DNA from 3 places in the Streptosporangium sp. NPDC051022 genome. Region 2 is predicted to be linked to each of the others. Evidence: riboswitches for the same ligand, from Rfam matches in the RefSeq annotation. Region 2 holds a riboswitch; each other region holds the start of a gene.
What was found. Region 2 has a riboswitch for cobalamin ahead of AB0N02_RS22200 (ABC transporter substrate-binding protein). Riboswitches for the same ligand answer to the same signal wherever they lie in the genome.
Positions count from the first base shown of each region.

Region 1 (5,867 bases), on a different contig from region 2:
AGGAGCCGCTGACCGTCGACTGGGAGGCCGGGCACTACGACACCGGCGGCTACGAGCACTACCTGCTCAAGGAGATCTCCGAGCAGCCGGAGACCGTGGCCAGGACGCTGCGCGGACGTCTCGACGACCGCTTCCACATCGCCCACCTGGGCGGTCTCAACATGGACGCCCGGGAGACCCGCTCCTTCCGGCGGGTGAAGATCATCGGCTGTGGCTCCGCCTACTACTCGGGCCAGATCGGCGCCCAGCTCATCGAGGAGCTGTCGCGGATCCCGGCCGACGCCGAGCCCGCCAGCGAGTTCCGCTACCGCAGCCCGGTCGTGGAGCACGACACCCTCTACGTGGCGATCAGCCAGTCGGGGGAGACCTACGACACCCTCGCCGCGGTCCAGGAGGTCAAGCGCAAGGGCGGCAGGGTGCTCGGCATAGTCAACACCGTCGGCAGCGCCATCGCCCGCGAGGTCGACGGCGGTGTCTACCTGCACGCCGGCCCCGAGGTCTCGGTGGCCAGCACCAAGGCGTTCACCTCGACCGCGGTGGCTTTCGCGCTGCTGGCGCTCCACCTGGGCCGGGTACGCGACCTGTCCCCGGCGGACGGCCGCCGCATCTGCGAGGGCCTGCGCGCGCTGCCGGACCAGATCAAGCAGATCCTCGCCCTGGAGCCGGAGATCAGGGAGCTCGCGCACAAGTACGCCGGCTCGCCGAGCATGATGTTCGTCGGACGGGTCCGGGGATACCCGGTGGCCAGGGAGGGCGCGCAGAAGCTCAAGGAGATCTCCTACGTGCACGCCGAGGCCTACCCGGCCAGCGAGCTCAAGCACGGGCCGCTGGCGCTGATCGGTCCCGAGATGCCGACCGTGGCGATCGTCCCGGACGACGAGCTGCTGGACAAGAACCTCACCACGCTGGGGGAGATCCGCGCGCGCGGCGGGCGGGTGCTCATGGTCGGGCACCGTACGGCCGACCCGAAGCTGGCCGACGACTGCCTCGTGGTGCCCAAGAACGAGACCGAGCTTGACCCGATCCTGCTGTCGATCCCGCTGCAGCTGTTCGCCTACCACGCCGCCGTCGCCCTGGAGCGGGACGTGGACAAGCCTCGCAACCTCGCCAAGAGCGTCACGGTGGAGTGATCTCGCGAGGCTATACCCCCGACATGTACTACGGAAAGTAATTGCCCTGTAGCGTGAAGTATCTAGAGGTTTGGGGGATCTCGGGCTAAGGGGTGCTTATGCACCGTAGGCGGTTCTTCGCGCTCGCGCTGGGGGTCATGGCCGCCACCTGCGGCTGTGACAGGCTGGGCGACTCCGGCGCGGCTCCGGCGGGCAGGCTGACCATCGTCGTGCCCGCCCCCCGCGGGCAGGGGTGGGACCAGGCCGCCCGCGCGCTGGCCGCGATCCTGACCGGGGACGGGCTGGCCGGCGCGGTCGAGGTCAGCAACCAGCCGGGCGGGGTCGGCGCGGCCGCGCTGAGCGCCTTCGCCGCCCGCGGCCCGTTCGCGCGCGACGGCAGGCTGCTCCTGGCGGGCATGCCGGTGGTGGCGGGCGCGGAGATCGCCAACGTCGCCTCCGTGATGGCGGCGACCACCCCGCTGGCCAGGCTGGTCGGCGACTGGACCGCCCTGGTCGTCTCCACCAACTCCCTGCTGCGCACCTTCGAGGACTTCGCCGCGGTGCTCCGCCGCAACCCGGCCGAGCTGGTGGTCGGCGGCAGGCTGGACGGCGGCTCCGACCACGTGCTCTACGGCATGATCGGCAAATGCCTCGGCGTGGACGTCAGGCTGCTGGACTACGCGGGCTACCCCGGCGGGGCCGAGGGCGTCGAGGCCCTGCAGGAGGGGCGGGTGGCCGCGCTCCTGGGATCGGCCCGGGCCTTCCTGCCGGAGATCGCCGCGGGCCGTGTGCGGCCGCTGGTCGTCTCCTCCAGCGAGCGGATCGACGGCATCGACGCGCCGACTTTGATGGAGCGGGAGATCCGGCTCGAGTACGCCGACTGGTGCGGCGTGTTCGGCCCGCGCGGCATGAGCCCGCGGGACCGGGACGAGGCCGTCGCGCTGTGCGACCGGATCGACGCCTCGCCCCGCTGGCAGGCACTGTGCGCGGCCAACGGCTGGAACCGGGTCTATCTGAGCGGCGACGAGTTCCGCCAGTGGATCGTCACCGAGACCCGCCGAACCCGGGGAGTTCTCGGCGAACTCGGGCTACTCAGCTCCTTCGACACAAGTTGTTGGGGTAGTTGCGTCGGGCGGCACTAGATGTAGGATCCTGCTTGTTGCTGGTTCGCCCGAGGGGGCGAGGTAAGAGGGAACCCGGTGCGAGTCCGGGACTGCCCCGCAGCGGTGAACGGGAACGACCGCCGTCATGAGCACTGGGTGAGCCATGCCTGGGAAGCGACGGCCAGTAGAAGTGTGCAAGGTGCCTGTGAGTCCGAAGACCTGCCGGTGACACGTGGCTGAGGAAGCCGAGCCGGGCACCGGGGGACGCGCAGAGCGGCCCGCGGCGTGCCGGGCGAGGTGGGCTCGGCCATGGGAACTGTCCAGGGCCTCGAGGGAGGGTCCGCGGAACGAGGCGGTCCGGCGTGCCCGGGGACCGCCCGTGGACGCGCGTCCTCCGGCGGGAGCCGTACGGGGAACACGAGCGCGCGAGGGGTAACACGTGACACAGACCTTGATCGATGTCGCGGAGGAGAGCGGGAGAGAGCGGGACGACCGCAGGCTGGCCATCGAGGAGGCCGCCGCCCGGGTGATCACCGATCCGGAGAACTCCAAGGTCGCCGCGCGGTTGCTGGCCGAACTGATCGCCGACGAGGCGGCCGGGCACGGGGTCCGGACCTTCTCCGAGTCGATCGCCGCGACCCACGCCGCCGGACTCCTCCAGGACCGGCTGGCCGCGTTCGTGGCCGCCCACGCCGAGGCGCTCGACGCGCTGATCGCGCCGGACGCCGACGACCGGTTCGAGTACTTCGGGCTGCGCACCGTCTACGACCGCTACCTGCTGCGCCACCCGCGGACCCGCAAGGTCCTCGAGCGCCCGCAGCACTTCTTCCTGCGCGTGGCCTGCGGCCTGTCGGAGACGGTCGAGGAGGCCGCCGAGCTGTACGCGCTCATGGCCGCCCTGGCCTACCTGCCCAGCTCGCCGACCCTGTTCAACTCCGGCTCGCGCAGGCCCCAGCTGTCGTCGTGCTTCCTGCTCGACTCGCCCCGTGACGAGCTGGAGGCCATCTACGAGCGCTACGGGCAGGTCGCGCGGCTGTCGAAGTACGCCGGGGGGATCGGCGTCTCCTGGACCCGCGTCCGCTCGCGGGGCTCGCTGATCCGGGGTACCAACGGCCACTCCAACGGCATCGTGCCCTGGCTGCGCACGCTGGACGCCAGCGTCGCCGCGGTCAACCAGGGCGGCCGCCGCAAGGGCGCGGCCTGCGTCTACCTGGAGCCCTGGCACGCCGACGTCGAGGAGTTCCTCGAACTGCGCGACAACACCGGGGAGGAGGCCCGCCGCACGCACAACCTGAACCTGGCCAACTGGATCCCCGACGAGTTCATGCGCCGGGTCGAGGCCGACGAGACGTGGTCGCTGTTCGACCCCAAGGAGGTGCCGCACCTGACCGACCTGTACGGCGACGCCTTCGACGAAGCCTACCGGGCCGCCGAGGCCGAGGGCCGGTTCGTCAGGCGGGTCCAGGCCCGCGCGCTGTACGGCCGGATGATGCGCACCCTCGCCCAGACCGGCAACGGCTGGATGACCTTCAAGGACGCCGCCAACCGCACCTCCAACCAGACGGCCCGTCCCGAGAACGTCATCCACCTGTCGAATCTCTGCACCGAGATCCTGGAGGTCACCGGCGACGCGGAGACCGCCGTCTGCAACCTCGGCTCGATCAACCTCGCCGCCCACCTCGGCACCGGGGAGGACGGGCGGGAGATGGACTGGGAGCGGCTGCGCCGGACCGTCCGCACCGCGGTGCGGTTCCTGGACAGGACCATCGATCTGGGCTTCTACCCGACCCCCGAGGCCCGCGTCGCCAACGAGAGGTGGCGGCCCGTCGGGCTGGGCGTGATGGGCCTGGCCGACGTCTTCTTCGCGCTGCGGCTGCCGTTCGACTCCCCGCGGGCGCTGAAGCTGTCCACCCGGATCTCCGAGGAGATCGCGCTCGCCGCCTACGCCACCTCCGCGGACCTGGCGGCCGAGCGGGGACGCCACCCCTCCTACGACGACACCCGCGCCGCGGGCGGCGTGCTGCACCCCGACCACTACGGGGCCGGGCGCTCGGCGGAGTGGACGGCGCTCAGGGCGCGGATCGCCGAGACCGGCCTGCGCAACTCGCTGATCGTCGCCATCGCCCCCACCGCGACGATCGCCTCCATCGCGGGCTGCTACGAGTGCATCGAGCCCCAGGTCTCCAACGTCTTCAAGCGCGAGACCCTCTCCGGGGAGTTCCTGCAGGTCAACCGCTACCTGGTCGGTGACCTTTCGGACCGCGGCCTGTGGACCCCGCAGATCCGCGACGCGATCAAGCGGGCCGACGGGTCCGTCCAGGACGTTCCCGGCCTTCCCGAGGACCTCAAGGAGCTCTACCGGACCGCCTGGGAGCTGCCGCAGAAGGCGCTGATCGACCTGGCGGCGGCGCGCGCGCCGTACATCGACCAGTCGCAGTCGCTCAACCTCTTCATGGCCACCCCGACCATCGGCAAGCTGTCGTCGATGTACGCCTACGCGTGGAGGTCGGGCCTCAAGACCACCTACTACCTGCGCTCCCGCCCGGCCACCCGGATCGCGCAGACCACCGTGACGAGGGCCGTCCCGGAGGCCGGGACCGAGAGCGGAGCCGTCGCCTGCTCACTGGAGAACCCCGAGTACTGCGACGCCTGCCAGTAGGACCCCGTACGACGAAAGGCTCCCCCGATGTTGCTCGACCCCGGCATGGACCTCACGCTGCGGCCCATGCGCTACCCGGACTTCTACGAACGCTACCGCGCCGCCATCCGCAACACCTGGACCGTCGAGGAGGTGGACCTCAACTCCGACCTGGCCGACCTGGCGAGGATGACGCCCGAGGAGCGTCACCTGATCAACCGGCTCGTCGCGTTCTTCGCGACCGGCGACTCGATCGTGGCCAACAACCTGGTGCTCAACCTCTACCAGCACGTCAACGCCCCCGAGGCGCGCCTGTATCTCAGCAGGCAGCTGTTCGAGGAGGCCGTGCACGTCCAGTTCTACCTGACCCTGCTGGACACCTACCTGCCCGACCACGAGGAGCGGGTCAAGGCCTTCGCCGCGGTCGAGCACATCCCCTCGATCCGGGACAAGGCCGAGTTCTGCTTCCGGTGGATCGACTCGCTCGGCGGCCTGACCCGGCTGGAGTCGCGGGACGACCGGCGTGCCTTCCTGCTCAACCTCATCTGCTTCGCCGCGTGCATCGAGGGCCTGTTCTTCTACGGCGCCTTCGCCTACGTCTACTGGTTCCGCTCCAGGGGCCTGCTCGGCGGCCTGGCCACCGGGACCAACTGGGTCTTCCGCGACGAGTCCATGCACATGGAGTTCGCCTTCGGCGTGGTGGACACCGTCAGGGCCGAGGAGCCGGAGCTCTTCGACGACGAGCTCGGCGTCCAGGTCACGCGGATGATGGAGGAGGCGGTCGAGGCGGAGCTGGCGTTCGCCGCCGACCTGTGCGGCGACGGCCTGTCGGGGATGAGCGCCGATCGGATGAGGCAGTACCTTGAATACGTGGCCGACCAGCGACTGGCCCGGCTCCAGCTGCCCGTCCGGTACGGCACCGCCAACCCGTTCGCGTTCATGGAACTGCAGGACGTCCAGGAGCTGGCCAACTTCTTCGAACGGAGGGTGTCGGCCTACCAGGTGGCCGTCGAGGGA
Region 1 covers NZ_JBFBCF010000037.1:57,443-63,309, reverse strand. The annotation lists gene glmS (glutamine--fructose-6-phosphate transaminase (isomerizing)) at 1-1,130, shown strand, start outside; gene AB0N02_RS39670 (tripartite tricarboxylate transporter substrate-binding protein) at 1,229-2,251, shown strand; cobalamin riboswitch at 2,256-2,454, shown strand; gene AB0N02_RS39665 (ribonucleoside-diphosphate reductase subunit alpha) at 2,652-4,871, shown strand; gene AB0N02_RS39660 (ribonucleotide-diphosphate reductase subunit beta) at 4,899-5,867, shown strand, end outside.
Region 1: linked by a shared signal. The riboswitch ahead of AB0N02_RS39665 (ribonucleoside-diphosphate reductase subunit alpha) and the one ahead of AB0N02_RS22200 (ABC transporter substrate-binding protein) in region 2 are both predicted to bind cobalamin.

Region 2 (5,867 bases):
CGAACTGCGTGCCGTGGTGCACCACCTGGCCTTCGCCGGACTGCGCGCCGAACACATGACGACGGTCGCGTTCGCGGACAACCACGCCTCGATCGCGGTCTACGGAAAGTTCGACTACCTGCAGGACGGGATCAACGTGGTCGACCGCCAGGGCGAGGCGGCGGTCGGGCGCCGCTTCCGCCTGCCCCGGGCCCGCTGGGCGCCGCGGGACGACATCAAGATCCACAACCTGGAGCGGTGTCTCCCGCTCTTCGGTCTCTGACCCTCGTTTCCGTTCGTTTCCGCAGGTTCCGCACGCGCCTGCCCGACTCACCGCGATGACCGCTGTTCAGCCAGAGATGCCAACCGTACGTGAGGATGTGTGATGGTAGAGATCATCGGAGCCGGCCTTGGCCGTACCGGCACCTATTCACTGCAGGCCGCCTTGACCCGGCTCGGATACGGCCCCTGCCATCACATGTCGTCGCTGGGTGAGGATCCGCGCCTGCTGGCGGAGTGGACGGCCGTCGCCCGCGGCCAGGCCCCCGACTGGCGCCGGTTGCTCACCGGCTTCCGGTCGGCGGTGGACTGGCCCGCGGCGGCCTTCTGGCGGCAGCTGCTGGAGACCTATCCGGAGGCCAAGGTGGTGCTCACCGTTCGCGACCCGCGAAGCTGGTATGCCAGCGCCCACAGGACGATCTACCGTTACACCGCTCTCCAGCCCGGCCTCGGCGGCGCTCTGACCTGGCTGGAGGACAGACTCTCGGTCTCCATCCGGCGCCGCAGGGAAATCTGCCGCCGGCTGATCTGGGACGGCGTCTTCGACGGCCGATTCCAGGATCCCCGGTACGCGATGGAGATCTTCCAGCGGCACAACGAGGAGGTCCGCGCGTGGGTCCCCGGGCACCGGCTCCTGGTCTTCGAGGTGTCGCAGGGCTGGCGGCCGCTTTGCGACTTCCTCGGCGCCGACGTCCCGGACGAACCGTTTCCGCATCTCAACGACGCGGCCGAATTCCGGCGTCTGGCGGCGCTGCGGCAGTGGCGGACGCTCACACTGCGCAAGACGGTCGCGGTCGGGGGAGCGGCCATCCGATGATCGGCCAGGCGGCCGCGGGATGGGAATGGATCAACGACTTCCTCACTCTCCCGCATCCAGAGATAGGGCGGAGCGGGCCGGTCTGCCCGTTCGTCATGCCCGCGATCAAGAACGGCACCCTGCACTTCAGCACCCGCCGGATCGGCCCTCCCGGCGACGCGGGCCACCTGACCGCGCTCATCGAGAACCTGGTCGACGAGTTCTCCGTCATGGCCTGGGCCCAGCCCAACAGGACACTGCACGCGATGGTCGCGGTCATCGCCGGCCTGCCGCCGGAGCGGGTGAGCGCGCTGGACGAAGCGCACGCCATGGTCAAGCGCCGGATGGTGCGGCGTGGACTGATGCTCGGTCAGTTCCATCCGGACTGTGCCGAGACGGCGGCCAGGAACCCCTCCTTCGCCGTGGCGCGTTCCCCTGTCCCCATGCTGGCCCTGCGCAACATGGCCTTCCACGACCTGCTCTTCCTGCATCAGGACCGGGAGTGGTTCGCGGCCTACGCCGACAGGTACGGCCGGCGCTACGAGACCGGCCAGGCTCGCGACGCGTTCCTGACCACCCTCTACGAACAGGCCTGTCAGCGCTGGCGGACACCCCTGTGACCCCGGAAGCCGGAAGACGCCCCGGGCCGGGAGCCGCCGGACCGGATCCGCCTGCCGGACAGGACGTGTCGTGCGGCAGAACCCGGTGACGTCGTTCACAGATCCGGGTTTCGCCCGCCTATGAAACATTCCGGGGCTTGTGAGATGATGCGGCCGCAGGCGACGGCGGAACGAGGAAACCGGTGTGAATCCGGTGCGGTCCCGCCACTGTGATCGGCGAGCGAATCCCGAACAGGCCACTGCCCGTGCGCGGGTGGGAAGGCCGGGACGAGCTTCGACCCGAGAGCCAGGAGACTCACGCGGTCGCCTCCTCACAGGAATTGGGGCGGATCTCCCCAAGAGAGGAACGGTGGTCGCCATGCCGCTCATCCGGCGTGACGTCTTTTCCGCTGCCCGCGGTACGGGCCTCTTGTGGTGATCCGGCTCCTCACCCGCCGCGGGCGCTGTCGAGGAACAGCGGTCGCGGCCCGTCCCCGGGAGACCACAGATGGGCCTCATCCGCCCGATCGGCGGCGCGCTGTTCGCCGTCCTGCTCACCGTCACCGTCACCGCCTGCGGCACCGGCGATCCGAGTACCCCCCAGGCGTCCTCACCGTCCTCGGCGGCCGCCGACGGCCGCTGCGTCACCTCCTATGACGCGGGCACGGACTACTTCCCGGTCAAGCAGACCCTGAAGCACGCGACGAACGTCACCCTCACCTACGCCGGGAACTACCAGGTGATCACGGTCAAGCAGCCCGCGCCGGGCGCCAAGCCGGAGACGTATGTCCTGGTGCGCTGTGGTACACCTGCCCCGCAGCTGACGGGGGCGCTGGCCGGGGCGGTGACGGTGCAGACCCCGATCCGGACCCTGTACTCCGCCTCGACCACCCACCTGCCCCTCATCACCTCGCTCGGCGTGCTGGACCGGCTCAAAGCGGTCTCCTCGGCCGGATACATCACCTCACCGGAGGTGCTGGCACAGGTGAAGGCCGGGGCGATCACCGAGTACGCCGCCGGAGGGGAGGTGGACACAGAGAAGGTCATCGCGGCCAGGCCGGACGCGCTGATGACCGGCGGCACCGAGGACAAGTCCTACGGCCCGCTGCGCCAGGCCGGGGTCGCGGTGGTCGCCAACGCCGAGTGGCTGGAGTCCACCGCGCTGGGCAGGGCCGAGTGGATCAAGGTGATGGCCGCGCTGACCGGCACCGAGGCCAAGGCCGCCGAGGTTTTCGGCAAGGTCGAGGCCGACTACGCGGCTCTGGCGGCCAAGGTCAAGGCGGCCACCCCGGTCACGGCGCTGCCGGGGCAGATGTACCAGGGGCAGTGGTCGATGCCGAACGGCGGCAGCTACGTCGCAGGACTGATCAAGAACGCGGGCGGCACCTATCCGTGGGAGCAGACGTCCGGCCCCGGCAGCACGACGCTGGACCTGGAGGCCGTCCTGTCCAAGGCCAAGGACGCCAAGGTCTGGCTGGCCACCGTCAACGACTGGAAGTCCCTGGCCGACGTGGAGAAGTCCGACGCCCGCTACGCCAAGTTCGGCGCCTTCGAGACCGGGAACGTCTGGTCGGCCAACAAGGCGCTGGGACCCGGCGGCGGCAACGACTTCTATGAGCGCGGCGTCGCACGTCCCGACCTGGTCCTGGCCGACCTGGTCGCGATCCTGCACCCCGACCTGGAACCGGGTCACGAGTTCACCTTCTACCAGAAGATGATCAAGTGACGGCTCCGGCCGTCACCGGAAGCGTCCTGGCTCGTCCGGCGGCGGTGGTGAACCGCCGCCGGACGGCCGTACTGTCGGGTGTGGCGATCGCCGTGCCGCTCGCGTTCGCGCTGGCGGTCATGCTCGGCTCGACCTCCATCCCGGTGGAGCAGGCGCTGCGCGCGCTGGTGCGCGACGGCGCGGCCGATCCGGGAGTCCAGGAGATCGTCTGGACGGTACGGCTGCCGCGCGCGATCACCGCCGCCCTGGCCGGGGCGGCGCTGTCGGCCTCGGGGGTGCAGCTTCAGACGCTGTTCCGCAACCCGCTGGCCGAGCCGTACATCCTGGGGGTGAGCTCGGGCGCGAGCCTGGGCGTGGCTCTGATCATCATCGGCTGGGGCGGGGCGGCGGGCGCGTTCACCGCCGGTGTGGCCGGGCTCGGCCGCGCCGGGGTCGTCGTGGCCGCCTCGGCGGGCGCGGCGGCGGTGCTGGCTCTGGTGCTCGTGCTGTCGCGGCGGGTCAGGTCGGTGGTGACCCTGCTGATCATCGGGGTGATGGTGGGCTCGGCCGCAGTCTCGGTGATCACGCTGCTGCTGGTCTACACCGACCCGCAGCGGGCCCAGCAGTTCATCATGTGGGGCCTGGGCAGCTTCGCCGGAACCACCTGGGCGGATCTGGCGGTGTTCGCCCCGGTGTGCCTGGCCGCGCTGGCCGGGGCGCTGGCCGGAGTCAAGTCGCTCAACGCGCTGCTGCTGGGGGAGAACTACGCTCACACGATGGGGGTGAAAGTCCGGACGGTGCGCACTCTCACGCTGCTGATCTCCTCGGTGCTGGCCGGGGCGGTCACCGCCTACTGCGGGCCGATCGCCTTCCTCGGTCTGGCCGTGCCACACGTGGCCCGGCTGCTGCTGGGCACCGCCGACCACCGCGTCCTGATGCCCGGCGTCATGCTGCTCGGCGCCGCGACGGCGCTGGTGTGCTGCGTGGCCACCCAGGCTCCGGGCAGCGGCGTCGTGCTGCCGCTGAACGCCGTGACCACCATCCTGGGCGCCCCCGTTGTGATCGCCGTACTGCTGCGCAGCCGTACGGCCCGGACCGGACCGGCGGTGTGACCATGACCGAACAGCCACCGCGGGGCCTGCACCTGCGTCACCTGCACGCCGGATACCCGGAACGGCGCGGGCAGGCCGGACGGCGGGTGCTCACCGACCTGAACGCCTCGGCCGTTCCCGGCGAACTGACCGTGCTGATCGGCCCGAACGGTACGGGGAAGTCCACCCTGCTGCGCACCATGGCCGGACTCCAGCCCGCCCTGGCCGGTGAGGCGCTCATCGACGGAACCGCCGTCGAGGCCGTCCCCTCCGCCGAGCTGGCCCGGCACCTGGCCGTCGTGCTCACCGAACGCGACCTGCCGCCCCTGCTGAGCGCCCGCGAACTGGCCGGGCTCGGCCGCCACCCGCACACCGGATTCACCGGGCGCCTGTCGGCCGCCGACCACGAGATCGTCGGCTGGGCGCTGGAGGCGGTCAACGCCGGACATCTGGCCGAGCGGACGGTGACCGAACTGTCCGACGGCGAACGCCAGCGGGTCCTCGTCGCCCGCGCGCTGGCCCAGGAACCGGCGGCGATCCTGCTGGACGAGCCGACCGCCTTCCTCGACGTCACCTCCCGGGTCGCCCTCATGGGGCTGCTGCGCCGCCTGGCCCACGACCGGAACCTGGTCATCGTGGTCTCCACGCACGACCTGGAGCTGGCGTTGCGGATCGCCGACCGGATGTGGCTGATCGACCCCGCGGGCGGCCTGCACACCGGAACCCCCGAGGAGCTGACCCTGCGCGAGGTCATCGGCGCGGCCTTCGACGGGGACGAGCTGTCCTTCGACGCCGCCTCCGGCATGTTCGCCCTCCGCGGCGGCCCCGGCGGCGCCGTCCGGGTCCTGGCCGACGGCCCGCACGCCGCGCTGCTGGAACGGGCCCTGGCCCGGGAGGGCTGGCGTACGGCGGGCGCCGAATCCGCCGAGCTCGCCGTCGAACACACCGGTGACGGCTACGAAGCGGCCTACGACGGCCATACCCACTGGTTCGCCACCCTGCCGGAGCTGGCGGCCTGGACCCGCCAGGCGACGGCCCGGCTCACCGCCGCCGCGCCGGGACTGCTGCCCGCCGCCCCGCGGACGGTCTGTGATGCGATGGCCGACGTGTCCGAGATCAGCGGCTACTTCCAGCTCGACGCCGGCACCGGTGCCGACCGGGCCGAGGCCGGATGGCGGCCGCTCACCGACCTGTTCGCCCACCCCGAACCCCTGCGGGAGCGGATCGCCGACGTCGCCGGACGCCTGGACACCGATGAGACGCGGGTGGCGGCCTCCATCCTGTTCCAGGGACTGGCGGCCCGCCTGTGGTCACCGGTCATCGGAGCCGCGGTGGCCCACGACCTGCTCGTCGACCTGGCCCCGGCCCGGGTGCACTGGCGACCGGCGCCCAGCGGCCCGCTGCCGCTGCGCGCGGCA
Region 2 covers NZ_JBFBCF010000013.1:153,365-159,231, forward strand. The annotation lists gene AB0N02_RS22185 (GNAT family protein) at 1-262, shown strand, start outside; gene AB0N02_RS22190 (sulfotransferase family protein) at 365-1,075, shown strand; gene AB0N02_RS22195 (DUF6875 domain-containing protein) at 1,072-1,674, shown strand; cobalamin riboswitch at 1,809-1,990, shown strand; gene AB0N02_RS22200 (ABC transporter substrate-binding protein) at 2,162-3,379, shown strand; gene AB0N02_RS22205 (iron ABC transporter permease) at 3,376-4,470, shown strand; gene AB0N02_RS22210 (ATP-binding cassette domain-containing protein) at 4,473-5,867, shown strand, end outside.

Region 3 (5,867 bases), on a different contig from region 2:
GCAGTATCGCGGTCCGGAACTCCCGTTTTCCCGGGGGGCCGGCACTGATTTACACCCGCGACGAGATCCGCGCGCTGGTGCTCGGGGTGAAGGACGGGGAGTTCGACAGCCTTACGGTGTAACGCCGTTTTTACATCAGGCGCGCCTGGTTAACCTCCGCGCGCCGGTGACGTAACTCGGGGAGCGGGTCGGCAGGGAAGAGTTTGGGTCAGCCAGCGAATGGGGGCCCAAGCCGTGTTCGACCAGATGACCCTGTATCCCGTGGCCGACGACGTGCTGTTCGCACCGGGCGGTCGCGTTGTGATCCGCACATATGGCGTCGCCTCACAGGCCACAGGCGACGGTGCGACCACTCCGGTGTCCTACCGCACATGGGTCACCGGAGTACGCGACCAGCCCCGTTACTGGCGGTGGAACCACTTCGAGGAAGCCCGCCGCGGTCACCGAGGGGTCCTCGAGTGGCTGACGGGCCGCGGTCCACGACCCGGCGTCACAGCCGTCTGAACGATCCGGTCCCGATCCCCGGGACCCGGATCCGGACTCCGGGCCCGGCTCGGTCCCGGACCGGGCGCCCGCTTCCGCGCCGGACACCCGGCCGGGCGGCACGCGCCCTCAGGCGGGAGCGTTCCAGGTGAGCACGACCGGCTCACCGTGTTCGAAGCCCAGCCGGGAGTAGGTGCCGGTGTCCAGGCGGAAGAGACGGCCGTCCTGCGGAGGCAGGCCGAGCCACCGGGCGCACAGCACCCGCAGGAAGTGACCGTGGGCGACCGCGACGACTTCGCCGTCGGCGGCGCGAGCCCTGGCGATCACCCGGTCGGCGCGCGCGGCGACCTCCTCCGCTCTCTCGCCGGGATGCTCGGCGTCACCTGGGATGACTCCGTCACGCCACAGGTGCCAGCCGGGACGCGTCCGCCGGATCTCCGGGGTCGTGATGCCCTCGTAGCCGCCGTAGTCCCACTCCCACAGGTCCGGGTCGACCTCGTAGGCGTCCAGCCCGGCGAGCTCGGCCGTACGGCGGGCCCGCCGGGCGGGGCTGACCAGGGTCAGGCCGAAGGACCTGCCCTTGACCAGCGGCGCGAGAGCCCGCGCCTGGTCCTCGCCCCTGCCGGTCAGCCGCAGATCGGTACGCCCGGTGTGGCGCCCGTCCCTGCTCCACTCGGTCTCGCCGTGCCGCAGCAGAATCATCTCGTCCATAGGGAACCCATCATGCCGGTACGGCCCGCGCCGCCCGGCCGATGCCTCACGGGTTCCCTCCACGTCCTCGCGCGCCGCTCCCCGCGAAGGGCTCCGGAACGCCGTGCCCGGGGCGCGGTCCGGGTACGGCCCGAGCGCGCGATCGGGTGACGGAGGCGTGAGAAGCTGGGGCGGTGACGATATCCGTGGGTTTGGTGGGCGCGGGGCCGTGGGCGGAGATGGTGCACGCGCCGATGCTGGCCGCCGGACCGGACACGCGCCTGGTGGGCGTGTGGGCCCGGCGCCCCGAGGCCGCCGCCAGATTCGGCGTCCCGGTCTTCAAGCGCGTCGAGGAGCTGTTCGACAACTGCGAGGCGGTCGCGTTCTCGGTGCCGCCCGCCGTACAGGCCGAGCTCGGCGTGCTCGCCGCCAAGGCGGGCAAGGCGCTGCTGCTGGAGAAACCGCTCGCCGCCGACCTGGACGGGGCCCGGCGGCTGGCCGGCGCGGTCGCCGAGGCGGGCGTGCCCTCCCAGATGGTTCTCACCTGGCGATACTCGGAGGCGACCAGGGCGTTCCTGGCCAGGGTCTCGGCCCTCGAACCGTTCGGCGGTCACGCGGCCAACGTCTCCGGGGCCCTGCTGGGCGACTTCACTTCCCCGTGGCGGCTGGAGCACGGCGCGATCCTCGACGTCGGCCCGCACATGATCGACATGCTGGACGCCGCGCTCGGCCGTGTCGTCGGCGTACGCGCCCACGGTAACCCGAGGGGATGGGTCGGCCTGCTGCTGGAACACGAGACGGGCGCGATCAGCGAGGCCTCGCTGTGCATGAGCGTGCCCGGTGAGACACCGCCCTCCCACGTGGACATCTACGGCCGTCTCGGCCACCAGCGCCTCGAGGGCGACCGGCTCGGCTCCGACGTCTTCGCCGTGATGCTCGCCGAGTTCGCCGAGACCGTCGAGCACGGCGGCGGCCACCCCCTCGACGCCGCGCACGGCCTGCGCCTGCAGGAGATCATCGCCGCGGCCGAACGACACCTCGGCTGACACCTCCACCTTCACGAACCCCCGCCCCGCCCCCGCGGCTTCCCACGCCCCTCCGGAGGTACGGGCACCGGGCGGAAAGGCCCGTGACGCGGGGTGAAGGCCCCGTGTCCAAACCTTGACGTGGGCTGCTCAGGGGGGATTGATAACGTTTATCCGACGCACGGCGCGTAGCGAAGTCCGGTGTGAGTCCGGCGCTGTCCCGCAACTGTCATGATCCTCAGGATCGAGCCAGGTCGCCTTCCGCCGTGCCGACGTCGTCGACCCTCGTGGAAAGGGTGACCCCGTCCCTTCACGGGTCTCTCTGTTCCGATGACCGAAAGGACCCCCGCGTGAGGCCCGTACCTCCCGCCCTCATCGGCGTGCTGCTCGGTGTGCTGACCCTGGCCGGATGCGGTCAGAGTTCCACCGCCCCCCAGGACGCGACCGCGACGTCGCCGGCGCCCTCCTCGGCGTCCACGGCAGGATCCCCGGGATCCACAGGGGCCGCGGGCTTCCCCGTCACGGTGCAGGCGGGCAACGGTCCCGTCGTCGTCCCGAAGAGGCCCGAACGGATCGTCTCGCTGTCACCGACCGCCACCGAGAGCCTCTTCGCCGTCGGCGCGGGCGCCCAGGTCGTCGCGGTCGACGACCAGTCCAACTACCCGGCGGAGGCGCCCAAGAGCAGCCTGTCCGGCTTCAAGCCGAACGTCGAGGCGATCGTCGCCCAGAAGCCCGACCTGATCGTGCTCGCCAACGACATCGACGGCGTCGTCGCCAAGCTGGGCACGCTCGGCGTGCCGGTGCTGCTCGAACCCGCCGCGACCAAGTTCGACGACGCCTACGACCAGATCGCCGACCTCGGCGCGGCCACCGGCAACCAGGCCAAGGCCGATGAGGTGGTCACCGGCATGAAGGAGCGGATCGAGACGCTGGCCGCCGCCGCGCCCCGGGACAAGAAGCTCACCTACTACCACGAGCTGGACAGCACCCCCTACTCGGTCACGTCCACCACCTTCATCGGCCAGGTCTACGGCCTGTTCGGCCTGACCAACATCGCCGACAAGGCCCCCGAGGCGGCGGGCGGCTATCCCAAGCTGTCGGCCGAGTTCGTCGCCAAGGCCGACCCGGACCTCGTCTTCCTGGCCGACACCAAGTGCTGCGGCCAGTCGAAGGAGACCCTGGCCAAACGTCCCGGCTGGTCCGGCCTCTCCGCGATCAAGAACGACCAGGTCGTCCTCCTCGACGACGACATCGCCTCCCGCTGGGGGCCCCGGGTCGCCGACCTCGCCGAGCAGGTCGGCGCCGCCGTCAAGAAAGCCGCGACCAGCTAAGTGACCGACCTCTCCCGCCCCGAGGCCTCGCTCGGTGGCGATCCGGCACCTCGGCCCGGGGGTGACCCGTCACCCCCGCCCGGCGGTGGCGCCGAGCCCCGGGCGGCCGGGTTCCGTCCGCCGCGGGCGACCGGGCTCCGCCCGCCGGTGGCGGTCGCGGCCTCCTGCGTCCTGCTGGCGAGCATGTTCGCGGCCCTGCTGATCGGCGCGGCGGGCATCGAGCCGCAGAAGGTGGCGCTGCAACTGCTCGACTGGCTGCCCTTCGTCTCGGTCGACTCGGGACTGGCACCGGTCGAGAAGGGGCTGCTGTTCGAGCTCCGGCTGCCCAGGGTCCTGCTCGCCGCGATCGTCGGCGGCCTGCTGGCCTGCGCGGGCGCCGGATACCAGGGGGTGTTCCGCAACCCGCTGGCCGACCCCTACCTGCTGGGCGCCGCCGCGGGAGCGGGGCTGGCGACCACGGCGGCGATCGTGTTCGCCAGGGGCGACGGCAACACGCTCCTCATCCCGGTCGCCGCGTTCGCCGGGGCCATCGGCGGCGTGCTGCTCGCCTACGCGCTGGGCAACGTCGCGGGCCTGCGCGGCGGCACAGCCACGCTGGTCCTCGCGGGCGTGGCCGTCACCTCCTTCCTCACCGCGATCCAGACCTTCCTGCAACAGCTCAACGTGGAGGAACTCCAGCGGGTCTACGGCTGGATCCTGGGCAACGTCGGCGGTGGCTGGGAGCAGGTCAGGCTGGTCGTGCCGTACGCCCTGGTCTCGGTGGTGGTCATGCTGCTGTACGGCAGGCTGCTGGACGTCCTGTCGGTCGGCGACGACGAGGCGGCGGGTCTCGGCGTCGACGTCGCCCGGGTCCGGCTCGTCGTGCTGCTGGCCGCCTCCCTGGCGACCGCCTCGGCCGTCGCGGTCAGCGGGCTGATCGGCTTCGTCGGCATCGTGGTCCCGCACGTGGTCCGCCGCCTGGCCGGGGGGTCCTACCGCGTCGTGCTCCCGCTCTCGCTGGTCGGCGGTGCCGCCTTCCTGGTCCTGGCCGACCTGATCGCCCGCACCGTGATCGCCCCGGCGGAGCTGCCCATCGGGGTGGTCACCGCCTTCGTCGGCGCGCCGTTCTTCGTGGCCGTGCTGCGCCTGACCAGGCGGGTGGACACGTGAGCCGCGTCGAGGTGAGGGACCTCACCGTCGTCCGCGGGACGCGGACCGTGCTGTCGGGCGTCGGGCTCGCGGTGGGCGGCGGCGACTGGCTCGCCGTGATCGGGGCCAACGGCGCGGGCAAGTCCACCCTGCTCAAGGCGCTGGCCGGGGTGCTCCCGTACTCGGGGGAGGTGCTCGTCGACGGCACGCCGGTGCGCGCGCTCAAGCCCAGGGAGCGGGCCCGTCTGCTCGCCTACGCCCCGCAGTCCCCGGTGCTTCCCGCCGACATGACCGTCTTCGACTACACCCTGCTGGGCCGCACGCCGTACATCTCCCATCTGGGCCGCGAGAGCCGCCGGGATCGGGAGGTGACCGCCTCGGTGCTGGAACGGCTCGGCCTGTCCTCGTTCGCCTCCCGTCTGCTCGGTCACCTGTCGGGCGGTGAGCGCCAGCGGGTCGTGCTGGCCAGGGCGCTGACGCAGCAGGCCCCGGTGCTCCTGCTCGACGAGCCGACCACCGCCCTGGATCTGGGGCACCAGCAGCAGGTCCTGGAGCTCGTCGACCGGCTCCGGCTGGCCGACGGGCTGACCGTCGTCACGACCCTGCACGACCTGAGCCTCGCGGGGCAGTACGCCGACTCGATGATGCTCGTCGCGGGCGGCGGGGCGGCGGCGTCCGGCGTGCCGGCCGACGTGCTCACCGAGAAACTGATCGCGGAGCATTTCGACGCCCGCGTCCGCGTCGTGACCGGCGCGGGCGGCAGACCCGAGGTCCACCTGGAGCGCCCTTGTACCTGAAGCCGAACCGCCGTGACGAGAGCCGGGACGATCTTTCCCGCCGGCGGGCGATGACGCTGAGCCACCGCGAGGAGGACGGGGCCAGGCTGGCCTCGCTGCTGTGGGAGTTCGGCCCCGGCCGGCGGGCGATCTCCTCGGCGATGGTCGGCGGCGGCATCGGCCCCGTCGGGTGGGTGCTCAACGCCCAGGTGCCCGGCGGCTACTCGCGGATGGACCCGGTGGAGCACCTGCTGGAGATGGCCCCGCCCGGACCCGGCGTCGGCATGCTGACGGCGGCCGCGGTCGACCGCTTCACCCGGGCGTCCGACGGGGGAGCGGAGGCGGTGGCGACCGTGGGCCTGCGCGTCCCCACCTGGGCCGCGGCCCCCGACGGCGTCCCCGACCCCGAGCTGGCCCCCGTGTATCTGCCCGGC
Region 3 covers NZ_JBFBCF010000014.1:116,547-122,413, reverse strand. The annotation lists gene AB0N02_RS23130 (DUF397 domain-containing protein) at 1-122, shown strand, start outside; gene AB0N02_RS23125 (hypothetical protein) at 235-504, shown strand; gene AB0N02_RS23120 (histidine phosphatase family protein) at 613-1,194, opposite strand; gene AB0N02_RS23115 (Gfo/Idh/MocA family oxidoreductase) at 1,368-2,219, shown strand; adenosylcobalamin (AdoCbl) riboswitch at 2,363-2,503, shown strand; gene AB0N02_RS23110 (ABC transporter substrate-binding protein) at 2,549-3,529, shown strand; gene AB0N02_RS23105 (iron ABC transporter permease) at 3,713-4,678, shown strand; gene AB0N02_RS23100 (ABC transporter ATP-binding protein) at 4,675-5,454, shown strand; gene AB0N02_RS23095 (adenosylcobinamide amidohydrolase) at 5,505-5,867, shown strand, end outside.
Region 3: linked by a shared signal. The riboswitch ahead of AB0N02_RS23110 (ABC transporter substrate-binding protein) and the one ahead of AB0N02_RS22200 (ABC transporter substrate-binding protein) in region 2 are both predicted to bind cobalamin.